Regions from separate parts of the Pseudoalteromonas qingdaonensis genome, predicted to be linked through region 1. Evidence: predicted binding sites of a transcription regulator. Region 1 holds the regulator's gene; each other region holds the start of a gene.
The links. Region 1 encodes ArgR, which controls arginine synthesis, uptake and breakdown. Its sites were predicted from a motif close to ANTGAATANNTATTCANT; they were not measured.

Region 1 (3,178 bases):
TTCACATGCGGTAAATTTTTTCACCGCCTAAGCGCCCCGGCCCGTATTGCAGGCGGGCTCACTATTAAGAATAAAAAACATAGGAAATTAGATGGCCAAAGCGCAATCCGGCGTGTGCGCGCAAGCTAACTTACATGGCTTGCATCTGTTTTTTAATGTCCTCGATGGTCAGGATGAAACACTTAAGGGCAAACTTGCTCAGCTCCTTGATGTGCAGAGAGAGTTTGACGAGCGTTTTTCTGAAGCCATGGTGGCCAGCTTTGTCGCCATCGGCGCTCAGTATTGGCCGCTTTTACACCCCGAGCGTACACCGGCCACACTCACAAGTTTTCCCCGTATCAGTCATAGCGATCATAGCGTCGGTGTGCAGCCATTTGATTTATTTGTGCAAATACGCTCTGACCGTGAAGACGTAAATCATCTTTTTGGTCAGCGTGTTTTGCAATTATTGGCTGGGGACGTGGAGCTGGTTGAGGAAATCAGTTGTTTCCGCTTTCTCGATGGTCGTGATTTTAACGGCTTTGTTTATGCCCCGGATACTCCTTTCGGGCGCCAGAAAATGCTTACCGCTCTAGTCAGTGACGAAGAGTATTTTGCTCATGGCAGCTATATCCATGTGCAGCGCTTTACCCATAACCTCACGGCTTGGCAGGCACTCAGTCAGGAAGATCAAGAGCTGGTAATGGGACGCACTCGTTTAGATGGTGAATTGTTGATGCCGCTTAACGCTAATAGCCATGCGGTGTGCACCGAATTAAAGGATGAAAAGGGTCAGCCGCTGTTATTACATCAGGGTATGCCCTTTGCGAGTATGAATAAACAGGGCCTGCTGTCGGTAACCTGCGCCGCCAGTGGTAACGCCTTTGCGCAAATGCTTAATAGCCAGCTAGGTAATTATCTGCATTATGATGCCTGGCTCGACTTTACTCAGGCGGATATGGGCGCGGCCTTTTTTGCCCCCTCGGTGGAATTACTGAAAAGTTTGTCATCTAGTAAGGCTTGACCTGTTAACTGCAAGTCACAGCCGGTAATTTCAGTGTTTCAGACGTAATATCCCCCTTCATCACACCCGAAAAGAGAAAATTGAAGCGCAATTAGCAAACATGGATGTTTGCAAAGCTATGTCCGGGACAGGGAGGTGCCGTACATGGCGGTTGCGGGCATTTCAATTTTCTATTTGAGGAAAAAGTGTGATGTTGGGGCGACGTTTTCTTGGTTCGTTCTTTTTCGTCGTTCAAAAAGAATGAACGAGGGCCTCATGGATGAGGCCGGATAAAAGCCAGGGAAGGCAATGTAGGACATTAGCGCAGGGGCTATGCTGCCACTTCCCTTTTTGAGAGGTTAATTCAATGCCACCTTCTTTCTTAAGAAGGTGGTTCGTTATACGTTGTCGAACAGTTTGCGGACCCTGTCTAAGGTGACATCGATTTCTGACACCTTGGCGGGAGCGATAAAAATAGTATCGTCACCGGCTATGGTGCCTAGTACGCCATCGGCCTTGCCCAAAGAATCGAGTAGGCGAGCAATCAATTGTGCCGCACCTGGACTGGTGTTGATGATGATCATCATTTCATTGTGAACAATGTCGATCACCAGTTGGCGCAGTGGTGACTTGGCGGTGGGCACGGCCAATTCTGCGGGTAAGCAGTACACCATTTCCTGCTTGGCATTGCGGGTTCGCACCGCACCGAATTTACTAAGCATGCGCGAAACCTTGCTTTGACTGATATTGTCAAAACCTTGTTCTTTAAGGGCATCGACTATCTCTCCCTGAGAGCCGAAGTTTTCTTCTTTTAATAACGCCTTAAAGGCCTTGACCAGAGCTTCCTGTTTTTCGTGCGCTTGCATAATGTCATTCTTCTTTGCAAATTATTGTCAATATTCTACCTAAGAACCGCAGCCATTTCATCTTAGTAGGGTCTGTTGACCTTTGCTGTTTGTTTCTGCAGCAGTTTGTAGCGCATTTATACAAGGCGGCACATGTGTGGTGTAGTATTCTACATAAACATGTAACAACGCAGTAGAAATGCGCTACAAACGCTGCCCTGCGGGTTCATCTAAACGCATCCTGCTCTGTGTTACTCGCTATGAACATAGGCGAGCAAGACCGAAGCAATGCTTCGCAGCTTAGCGAGGTGAGCGCATGGATGCGCGATGTAACCAAGCTTCATGGATGAATTTGACCACATAAATCAGTGATTATATTCATCAGAATGCGTTTAGATTGAACATAAAGTAAACCTCAAAGATAAACAGACCCTAGAATCTTTACACTTAAGTTTACGACTATGGTCGAGATTATCCTCAAAATAACGCGGATTAATTTGTCTTTATTGCCTATTTTCATTATCTTTAGGCCATCTTTAGGTCTGATGACCCTAATCTCACATAACCTAGTCTCGTTATTTACGGAGAATTAAAATGAAAGTTGCCGTTTTAGGTGCTGCCGGTGGTATCGGTCAAGCGCTATCTTTACTACTAAAAAATAGCCTTCCTGCTGGTTCTGAACTATCTCTATACGACGTAGCGCCTGTTGTTCCTGGTGTTGCCGTAGACCTATCACACATCCCAACTGCAGTAGCGGTAAAAGGTTTCGGTAAAGACGACCTTGATGCAGCACTAAGCGGTTGTGACGTTGTTTTGATCCCAGCGGGTATGCCACGTAAGCCGGGCATGGATCGTGCTGACCTATTCAACGTAAACGCGAGCATCATCCAGACGCTTGCTGAAGGCATAGTTAAAAACTGTCCTAAAGCTATGGTAGGTGTGATCACTAACCCGGTAAACGGCACTGTGCCAATCGTTGCTGAAGTATTTAAAAAAGCGGGTACTTATGACCCAGCTCGCGTATTTGGTGTAACAACGCTTGATGTTATCCGTGCTGAGACTTTCGTTGCCGAGCTTAAAGGCCTAGATGTAAGCCAAGTTAAAGTTCCTGTGATCGGTGGTCACTCGGGCACAACTATTCTTCCTCTTCTTTCACAAGTACAAGGCGCTACTTTCTCTGACGAGGAAATCGCAGCACTTACTACACGCATTCAAAACGCCGGTACTGAAGTTGTTGAAGCTAAAGCCGGTGGCGGTAGCGCAACACTTTCAATGGGTGCAGCGGCAGCACGTTTCTGCCTATCACTAGTGAAAGGTCTACAGGGTGAAGACGTGATCGAATACGCTTACG
Region 2 (3,178 bases), on a different contig from region 1:
GTTGACTAGGCGCTGGTGCACAGCTCCTACAGCCATGGCGGCCGGAATAGGCAGGCTGTCCTGGCTGATCTGTCTGTCGCTGAGCAGCAACATCACCACACCGGATTCGGCCTTGCGCTGCGCTTCATCACAAATGCGCACTAAGGCCTGCTCCAGGGTTTCATCGGCGGTGTAATTTAAATCGATTGAACTATGGCTGTAGTGCTCATCATTGGCGCTGCGCAGCTGTACCATGTCGGAATACATAAGTATAGGAGTGTCAAACTGCAAGCGCTTGGCATGGCCCGTGGTCTCGTTAAAGACATTTTGTTCGCGGCCAATACAGGTCGCCAAAGACATAACATGATTTTCCCGCAGTGGATCTATGGGCGGGTTAGTTACCTGAGCAAATTTCTGGCGGAAATAGTCGAACAGGGATCTATGTCCCTCGGACAGCACGGCAAACGGGGTGTCATCCCCCATGGATCCTGTCGCTTCCTGGCCATTTTCACCCATCACTCGGATCACCTGATCCAACTCTTCATTGGTATAGGCGAACATCTTTTGATAGATAAGCAGGGTTTCTTCATCGAACGAACGGTTACCCGCCTCTTTATCGCTCAGTAACTCAAAAGGCGTCAGGCGCTTAACGTTTTGCTCAAGCCATTGCTTGTAAGGGTGGCGGGCTTTTAGGTCCTGATCGATTTCATCGGAATGCCATACCTTGCCATGCAAAGTATCTATGACCATCAGCTCACCTGGGCCTACCCGGCCTTTTTCCACCACCTCATCGGCAGCATAATCCCAGATCCCCACTTCTGAGGCCAGGGTAATAAAGCCGTCCTGGGTCAACACATAGCGTGCCGGACGCAGGCCGTTTCTATCCAGATTACAGGCGGCGAAGCGACCATCCGACATCACTATGCCGGCGGGGCCATCCCAGGGCTCCATATGCATGGAGTTAAAATCGTAGAAGGCGCGTAAATCCTCATCCATGGCGCGGTTTTTCTGCCATGCTGGCGGCACCAACATACGCATGGCACGGAACAGGTCCATGCCGCCGGCCAAAAACAGCTCGAGCATATTATCCAGGCTCGATGAATCCGAACCGCTTTCATTCACAAAAGGCGCCGCGGTTTGTAAGTCCGGCAACAGCGGCGAGGCAAATTTATAGGCGCGAGCTCTGGCCCATTGGCGGTTGCCCGTGATGGTGTTGATCTCGCCATTGTGCGCCAAATATCTAAACGGCTGAGCCAAAGGCCAGCGCGGTTGGGTATTGGTGGAGAAGCGTTGGTGGAACACACAAATGGCCGTGGTCATACGCATATCGGCCAAGTCGAGGTAAAAATTCGGCAGGTCTTCGGGCATCATCAAGCCCTTGTAGACGGTCACCAGACCTGACAAGCTGGCGATATAAAAATCCTTATCCTGCTGCAACTGCTTTTCGATTCGGCGCCGGGCGATATACAAGCGGCGCTCTAAGTCATTTGGGCGCCAGCCCTCAGGGGCACTGACAAATACCTGCACAAACTGCGGCAATTGCGCCAAGGCAATATCCCCCAGATAACTGGTATCCACAGGCACCTCGCGCCAGCCCACCAAGGTCAGGGTTTCCTGCTCTAATTCTTTTGCCACAAGCGTCTTGGCCGCCTGTGCCTGGACAGGATCCTGACTTAAAAAAAGCATGCCTACAGCATAGTTTTTACCCAACAACCAATCATTTTCTTTGGCAATAGCACGAAAGAAGCTATCGGGCTTTTGCATCAATAAACCACAGCCATCGCCGGTTTTACCATCGGCAGAAATACCGCCACGATGCTCCATACGCGCCAATCCGGTAATGGCGGTGCGAATAAGTTTATGGCTAACCTGACCGTTGACCTGGGCTATTAAGCCAAAGCCGCAATTATCTTTTTCTAAACTTGAGTCATATAACATTTTGGACCCCTCTCCCCATTGCTACTGCGTGCTAGCTTGGCAATTATTGACCCTTGCTGTGGTGCTAGCGGACCGTCAACGCTAACCCTTTGCATCTGGAGTGTCAACGAAATAACGAATACATATTCACAATCTTGAATATTTTTCATTATTTGTGATCACCATAAAAAGTAAACACCTTGTACTATTTATCCGACCTATATTCGTTATTTTTAACATGACACCAGTGTCAAAATGAAAAAATGCAAAATAACGCTAAGTAACGCCAAGGTCAATGCTAGCCTTACGTTAACGTAAACGACGCTATATAATGAATAATTATTCAGTCACATCGTTGGGTATTCATCATTCTTTTAATTATATGCAGGGCAAACTTGTGTGAGACGGGATATTAGTTGTGTACGCAATGCCTGTTTCTGCATCTTGGTGATGCTGCTATTAATATCCGTCATTAACCCTTGCCACTGGGGCCGCGCCGTTGACAGGGCAAAGTACAAGGGCTGCTTGGCGATCGCCGGTTGCAACACCCTATAACTGCCCTCATCTATGCCCTGACGTTTGGCCAAGGTTGCTATCACCAAGGGGTCGGCAAGGATCAGATTAACCCGATCATTAAGTAACAATTGCAGGTTTTGGCCATCGTCTATGGCTTGTTGCACAATCACGCGGCCGCTATCAAGCACTTGGTCAACCTCTGGGGAATTTTGGTAGCCGCGCACCACGCCTATCGCATAGTCGGACAAGGACTTAGGTTCGGGCGCCTGTGTCAGGGAAGCCTTGGCGGCGCTAATATAATGCACGGGAGTGTGGGCGTAAGGAGAGGACAAGGCTAAATGCTGTAAACGAGTATTGCCCAGCACCACATCGGACGGCGCCGAGGCTTCTATTTCATATTCGGGAGCAAGTATATCCACATGACCCAGCTCCGCCATACGCACAGCACGGGCCCAAGGTAAAAAACGAAATTCGGGATTGTAGCCAGCCTGTATTATCACCGCCGCCATATACTGAAGCAGCCAGCCACCTTGGCATTCTTGTCTACCAATATAAGGAGGCCAATTAAGAGTGGCTACCACAGCTTTGCGCTCGCGGCCGCCATCAAAACTCAGAGTCGCCCCCTGCCAAATGCCGGTGTAACTGTAATTCTGATTATCGAGTCGGTATTCCAGAGTTACTTGCGTCACCTTGTCTGTCGCCGCGCCACACATAAATGGCCAGCTTGTAGCAAGGAGTAACAGCAGCATTCCCTGAATTCGCACTG
Region 3 (3,178 bases), on a different contig from region 1:
AGCAGCTCTTGATAATCTTGTTGTCGGATTGGGCGAAGAACCATCATAGATCCGCTTACTCCCTAAAGGTTAAACCATAACAAGCCTGGCGCCGCGCCATGCAGCGCCAAACTTCAAATTGACCGACGTTCTAATAATTAGACAGAACGCCGCGGTGAAGTGCTTAAACCAGGCTGGCAACCGCTTTTTCAAAGCGTGCCATACCTTCGCGAATCTCTTCTTCGCTGATCACCAATGATGGTGTGAAACGTACCACATCGGCACCGGCCACAAGCGACATCAAACCTTGTTCCATGCTGGCAACCAGGAATTCACGGGCACGGCCCTTGAACTTATCGTTCACTACTGCACCGATAAGCAGGCCTTGACCACGCACACCACTGAAAACATCGTACTTAGCATTGATGTCATTCAAAAGTTGCTTGAATAGTACTTCTTTTTCTTTAACGCCAGCTAATACCGCAGGATCATTGATAGTGTCGAAAGCCGCTTCGGCTACCGCACACGCCAGCGGGTTACCGCCGTAGGTTGAACCATGCGTACCCGGCTTAAGGTGCTTGGCAATCTCTTTAGTGGTCAGCATGGCACCGATAGGGAAACCGCCACCCAAGGCTTTAGCCGAGCTCATGATATCTGGCGTTACACCCAGACCCTGATAAGCATAAAGCTCACCGGTACGGCCAACACCTGTTTGTACTTCATCGAAAATAAGCAGTGCATTGTGCTTATCGCACAGCTCACGTACGCCTTTAACAAAATCGACTTCAGGGGCAATGATGCCACCTTCGCCTTGCAATGGCTCCATCATAACCGCACAGGTGTTGTCGTCGATCAATGATTTGAATGCTTCCAGATCGTTGTAATCACAGTGCACAATATCACCCGGCTTAGGACCGAAACCGTCCGAATAAGCGGCCTGGCCACCCACGGTTACGGTGAAGAAGGTACGACCGTGGAAGCCTTGGTTAAAGGCGATGATTTTTGATTTTTGTGCACCGAAGTTATCTAGGGCCCAGCGACGAGCAAGCTTTAGTGCTGCTTCGTTGGCTTCAGCACCTGAGTTAGCAAAATAAACCTGATCGGCAAAAGTAGCATCGGTCATTTTCTTCGCCAGGCGTAGTGCCGGCTCATTGGTCCAGATATTCGACAGGTGCCAAATTTTCTCGCCCTGCTCTTTTAATGCCGCAACAAGCGCTGGGTGACAATGACCCAAACAGTTAACCGCAATACCACCGGCAAAGTCGATAAACTCACGGCCTTGCTGGTCCCATACACGGGCGCCTTCGCCGCGTACAGGGATCACGTCCGATGGGTTGTAGTTAGGAACCATTACTTCATCAAATAAAGCGCGATTAACTGTCATTTTATTTCCTCATTGAGTCTGGTGTTAAAAGTGGCTACCAAGCCAAAGGCTGGAAACCTTAAAGCTAGTGCAACACTCGTAACAGGCTATGAAATCCGCCATTAAGGCGACGGACAAAGCACTACATGAATAACAGCATTATTTCAGAAAAAACCCGTAAAGTCTCATGCAAAACTTTTATGCAGACCCCGTAAATACAGGCATTGAGGATAGATTTTCACCTTGAGTGAATAACTATTTTAGTGCGATTAGAGAAGAAACCATACGGCATGAGTTGCCGCCATCAAAGCGTATACTGAATAGTATTTGAATGAATATACGTAAAATATTTACAAAAAATTTTCAGCTATGGCTTATTTTGCATCAATTTGCTGGGCTAAAGCAGCAAAATTGACACTCGCCAAATGTGTTAGTTGCGAGTTTTTAAGACCAAGATAGGCATACCATAACTGCCGCTCACCCAGCGTAAGTAATTGATGTTGCTGTAACCAATGGATCTGACAATAACCATCGGCCTGCACCAGAGTTTTAGCTGCGCCGCTAAGTTGCTGTGGCTCCACCAGGGCAATGTCATCGAAAGCGGCGTTCAGGTTCAAATGTTCCAGACCCATTTTTTCAATTAGACGTCGGGTGACCTCGAGAGCACGCTCACAAAACAGGTTACGCAGGTAAAGGGGATCCGGCTCTATGGTGATCAGCGCATCATGCAGGGCTTTTTTCCCTTCACCATGGGCCAAACTTACCTGATGCTGCCAAATTTGCTGAAAGATACGCAAATAAAGCCGTGTCAGCACCACCCTGCCCAGCTCCATAAACAGGGCGCCAACATGGGCGGCATAGACGTCCTGCCCCTCCAATTCTGCCAATTTAGCAGCGCAGGCGGCACGGCCTAAGGCCGCTTCACCTAGTTTGCGTTTAAGCAAGGGAAAGGGTTCGCTGCTATGAGGAAGCCAGTGGCGCAGGGCAAGTTTAGGCAAGGTCCACTTCAGCTTTTCCAGCCCCAGATAGCGCAGCGCCAGCGCCGGGGTATCAATTTTTACCGCGCGCTCATTATCGTCCTGGCGATGAGGTGACTGGTTTACCAAAGTAACCAACTCCCGAGAAAACCAGTTCAGGTGTTTTACCAAGGGCTCTAAACGGTTAATGCTAGCGCCCTTACTGGCCAGCTGATCGATAAGCGCTATCGCCGCATCTTCTATACCCAGTACCTCGGTATAGAGGTTGTCTAGCCGGTTAAGTTGCGACTCAATTTCTTCTTCTATCAACAGGTGTAAGTTGGTACTTACCTTAGCGCGAAGCAACTCCAGTTTTGTACTGGCCTTTTGTCTTTGCGCCAAGGCTGCTTGCTCCACCGCCAGCAAGGTGCGCTGCAACAGGGGCTCACCCGCTTGACCATCCAAGGTTTTACTCAAGCCGAGTTGTTGCTGGGCAAAGGCATGCCCAAGCAATATATCATTGCCGCGTCGTTCTAAGGCGCCGATGCGCTGACTAACCTGCTGCTGTTGAGTTACCATGATCTGGTCGTTAATTTCGCTCGATAAAGTGTTTTAACATAGCCAACCCGTGCTCGGTAAGAATGGCTTCCGGGTGGAACTGAATCCCTTCTAATGCCTTGTTAGTATGCAATAAACCCATGATTTCATCCATCTCACCCTGATCATTCTCAGTCCAGGCAGTAATTTGCAGCTCGGCTGGTAAGGTTTCCGGGGCCACCACCAGGGAGTGATAACGACACACTTCAATGCGCTCGTCTAATCCGGCAAAAACGCCCTGCTGTGTGGTACGTATTATAGAGGTTTTACCATGCATCACCTC
Region 4 (3,178 bases), on a different contig from region 1:
TGGTGTTATCTACATACTAATTTGGGTGCCGACATGCTCTCCTTGGAGCAATGCAATAAGGTTTTCTGGCTTTTGCCAGCTGGAGATATACACACCACGTCGTAAATGCTGGGCGGCAAGAAGGCTGGTCTTTACTTTGACCTCCATCCCGCCCGAGATAACTCCTTGCGCTATCAGGTCTTCTATTTGTGCTTTATCTAACTGATGCAAAGCTTGACCTTGTTGGTCCAGCACGGCTTCCACATCCGTCATAAAAATAAGTTCGGCGCCAAGTAGCTTGGCGATGGCCGCCGCTGCTTCATCGGCGTTAACGTTGTACCAGTGTCCTTGTTCATCAAAACCAATAGAGCTCACCAGGGCTAACCGCCCGGCTTCAATAAGCAGGGGTAAAATTGAGTCCGCAGTGGGGATACACTCACCCACCTGGCCCAGTGCCTTTAGCTTTTGCTCGGCATTAATGCCCGCCTCAAACAGGCTTAAGCCCACTGGCTTTAGCTTGTTTTTCAGCGCTGCACCAAGTAATTGCTTGTTAGCACAACCGGCCAGGGCGCCGACGATATAAGGCATTTGCTCCGCCGGGCTAATACGTAAGCCCTGATGTTTGGCGGTAGCAAAACCTGCGTCTTGCAGCCAGCTGTCAACAAGAGCACCGCCGCCATGAACAAGCACAAAATTTGCCTGTTGCTGCGAGCCCAAAGCCACAAAGAGCGCATCAAGCGCCGCGGGATTATTTAATACCGCACCACCGAGTTTGATTACCCAAGTTTTCTTAGTAGTCATCATGTGTTCCTCATACCAAACCGGTGTTAATGGCCAGACCCGCATTCAGGTTCATGCACTGCAGGGCTTGACCCGAGGCGCCTTTGAGCAGGTTGTCTATGGCGGCGCTGACAATCAGCTGCTGCCCTTTTACATGCCAACCGATGTCGACATAGGGTTGATTTTCTATGCCCTTAATGGAGGCCACCTGATTGGCGCCCAACAGGCGAATTAGAGGTTCGTCGGCCAGTACCTGGTAGGCACTGCTGACATCATCCAGAGTCACACCGGCATTTAAGGTGGCGTAAATAGTGGCCAAAATGCCGCGTTTAAAATTACCCAGGTGTGGCGTAAAGAGCACAGGGTGCTGCAAAGACTGCTCGATTTCCGGTGTATGGCGGTGGTTAAACAAACCATAAGGAGCCAAAGAGACTTCACAGAAGTGGGTACCAATAGCGGCTTTACGCCCGGCTCCTGTTACCCCGGATACCGCATTGATGATCACCTGCTGATCGCCAGCCAACAAGCCTGCCTGCTGCAAAGGTTTAAGGGCATTTAAACTGGCGGTTGGGTAACAACCGGCCACAGCCACCAGCTGCGCACTTTTAAGCGCTTCGCTGTGCCATTCCGCTAAACCATACACGGCCTGCGCTAATAGCTCGGGATGTTGATGGGCGAAACCATAGAATTCTTCATACAAATGGGCATCGGCAAGACGAAAGCCACCGGATAGATCAAACACCTTCAAGCCATGGGCAAGAAACTGAGGAGCCAGTTCTACACTGACTTTATGATCTGTACACAGACACACGGCATCAGCCTGCGCCGCTATGTTGGCAATCGCATTCTCGTCCATGCCTTGCAGCGGCAGATCCACTATGCCCTTATGCTCTGGATACAGAGCGCTTAAAGGTTTATGAAGATCCGCACTACCGGCAGATACATAACAGCCAACAAGTTGAAAATGAGGGTGTGTTGCGACTAATTTGGCTAGTTCCGCACCGCTATAGCCACTCGCGCCAATAATTACAATATTCATTAATTACACTCAAAATTAGGAACCAAGTAACGGGCGAGACGCCCGACGAAAAAAAGCGAGTACACACAAGGGAGATATGTGTACTCGAACTATCGTCGTGACGTTATGCTAAAGAGGTAGTGAACCATTAACCTAAACCAATATTTATGCTTAAAATGTGAATTGATATTCACTATAAAGACATTTATATTGTTATGCAATCTTTATGAATAAATATTTGGAATTTATATGTCGAACCCAGATTTTCTAACGCGCTACCAGCAGCTTATCGCCGCCCCCTCGATAAGCTCCCTCGATCCTGCGCTTAGCCAGAGTAACCGTGGTGTTATTGAACTGCTGGCAACCTGGTGTGAGTCCCTGGGTTTTCACTGTGAAGTTATCGAACTGCAAAGCGCCCTCGGCAAATACAATCTGCTGGCCAAACGCGGCAGCGGCGCCGGTGGTTTAATGCTGGCCGGGCACACGGACACAGTGCCCTTTGATGAAGGCCGTTGGCAGCGCGACCCTTTTACACTCAGTGCTGTAGATAACAAGCTCTATGGTTTGGGGAGCATTGATATGAAAGGCTTCTTTGCTTTTGTGCTCAATGCCATTGCCGAGCTTGATAGCAGCAAACAACAACGTCCTTTATTGTTGTTGGCCACCGCCGATGAAGAAACCACCATGGCCGGCGCTCAAGAGGTGGCCCGTTATCCAGACCTTAAACCCGAGCGCTGTATTATCGGTGAGCCCACCGACATGGTGCCGGTATTTACTCATAAGGGGCATATGACTTCGGCCATTCGCATTATTGGTAAAAGCGGCCATAGCTCAGATCCGGAGCGTGGCATCAATGCCATTGAAGTGATGCATTTGGTGATTCAAAATCTGCTGAAGTTAAAAGAAGAATTAAAGAATAAATATTCAGTTGCAGATTTTGCTATTCCCTACCCTACTTTGAACCTGGGTCATATCCATGGTGGCGACAATGCCAATCGCATTTGCGGCTGCTGTGAATTACAGCTGGATATGCGCCCGCTGCCCGGGCTTAGCATCGCCGAGCTACAGGCCATGCTGCTTGATGCCACCAAGGAGATCAATACCCGCTATCCAGGCTCTGTGGAGGTTTGGGATATGCACGAGCCTATTCCTGCCTTTGCCGGCACCAAGGACAGCGCCCTGGTGAAGCTGGCAGAAAAGCTCTCACAACAACAGGCGGTGGCGGTTAACTACTGCACCGAAGCACCTTTTATCCAACAACTGGGCTGTGAAACCATAGTTATGGGGCCAGGCTCTATTGAGCAGGCGCACCAGCCCAATGAATTTTTGGCCATGGAGCGTATCGCCCCGTCACAGCAGATCATAAAAGAGCTTATCTATCAAAGCTGCTGGTAAGCCAAA

Region 2: a site for ArgR is predicted at 2,031-2,048, ahead of gltB (glutamate synthase large subunit). Genes of this name have one in related genera too.
Region 3: a site for ArgR is predicted at 1,589-1,606, ahead of WCN91_RS06195 (aspartate aminotransferase family protein). Genes of this name have one in related genera too.
Region 4: a site for ArgR is predicted at 1,955-1,972, ahead of argC (N-acetyl-gamma-glutamyl-phosphate reductase). Genes of this name have one in related genera too.

What each region holds. Positions count from the first base shown of each region.
Region 1 is NZ_JBCGCU010000008.1:115,357-118,534, reverse strand. Features, by position in the region: gene WCN91_RS09160 (ABC transporter ATP-binding protein) at 1-31, shown strand, start outside; gene WCN91_RS09155 (Dyp-type peroxidase) at 92-1,003, shown strand; gene argR (transcriptional regulator ArgR) at 1,381-1,848, opposite strand; gene mdh (malate dehydrogenase) at 2,422-3,178, shown strand, end outside.
Region 2 is NZ_JBCGCU010000003.1:16,876-20,053, reverse strand. Features, by position in the region: gene gltB (glutamate synthase large subunit) at 1-1,917, opposite strand, end outside; gene WCN91_RS03745 (substrate-binding periplasmic protein) at 2,271-3,178, opposite strand, start outside.
Region 3 is NZ_JBCGCU010000005.1:81,681-84,858, forward strand. Features, by position in the region: gene astA (arginine N-succinyltransferase) at 1-47, opposite strand, end outside; gene WCN91_RS06195 (aspartate aminotransferase family protein) at 164-1,363, opposite strand; gene WCN91_RS06200 (HDOD domain-containing protein) at 1,717-2,877, opposite strand; gene WCN91_RS06205 (anthranilate synthase component II) at 2,888-3,178, opposite strand, start outside.
Region 4 is NZ_JBCGCU010000001.1:324,592-327,769, forward strand. Features, by position in the region: gene WCN91_RS01475 (ornithine carbamoyltransferase) at 1-1, opposite strand, end outside; gene argB (acetylglutamate kinase) at 10-780, opposite strand; gene argC (N-acetyl-gamma-glutamyl-phosphate reductase) at 791-1,798, opposite strand; gene argE (acetylornithine deacetylase) at 2,027-3,172, shown strand.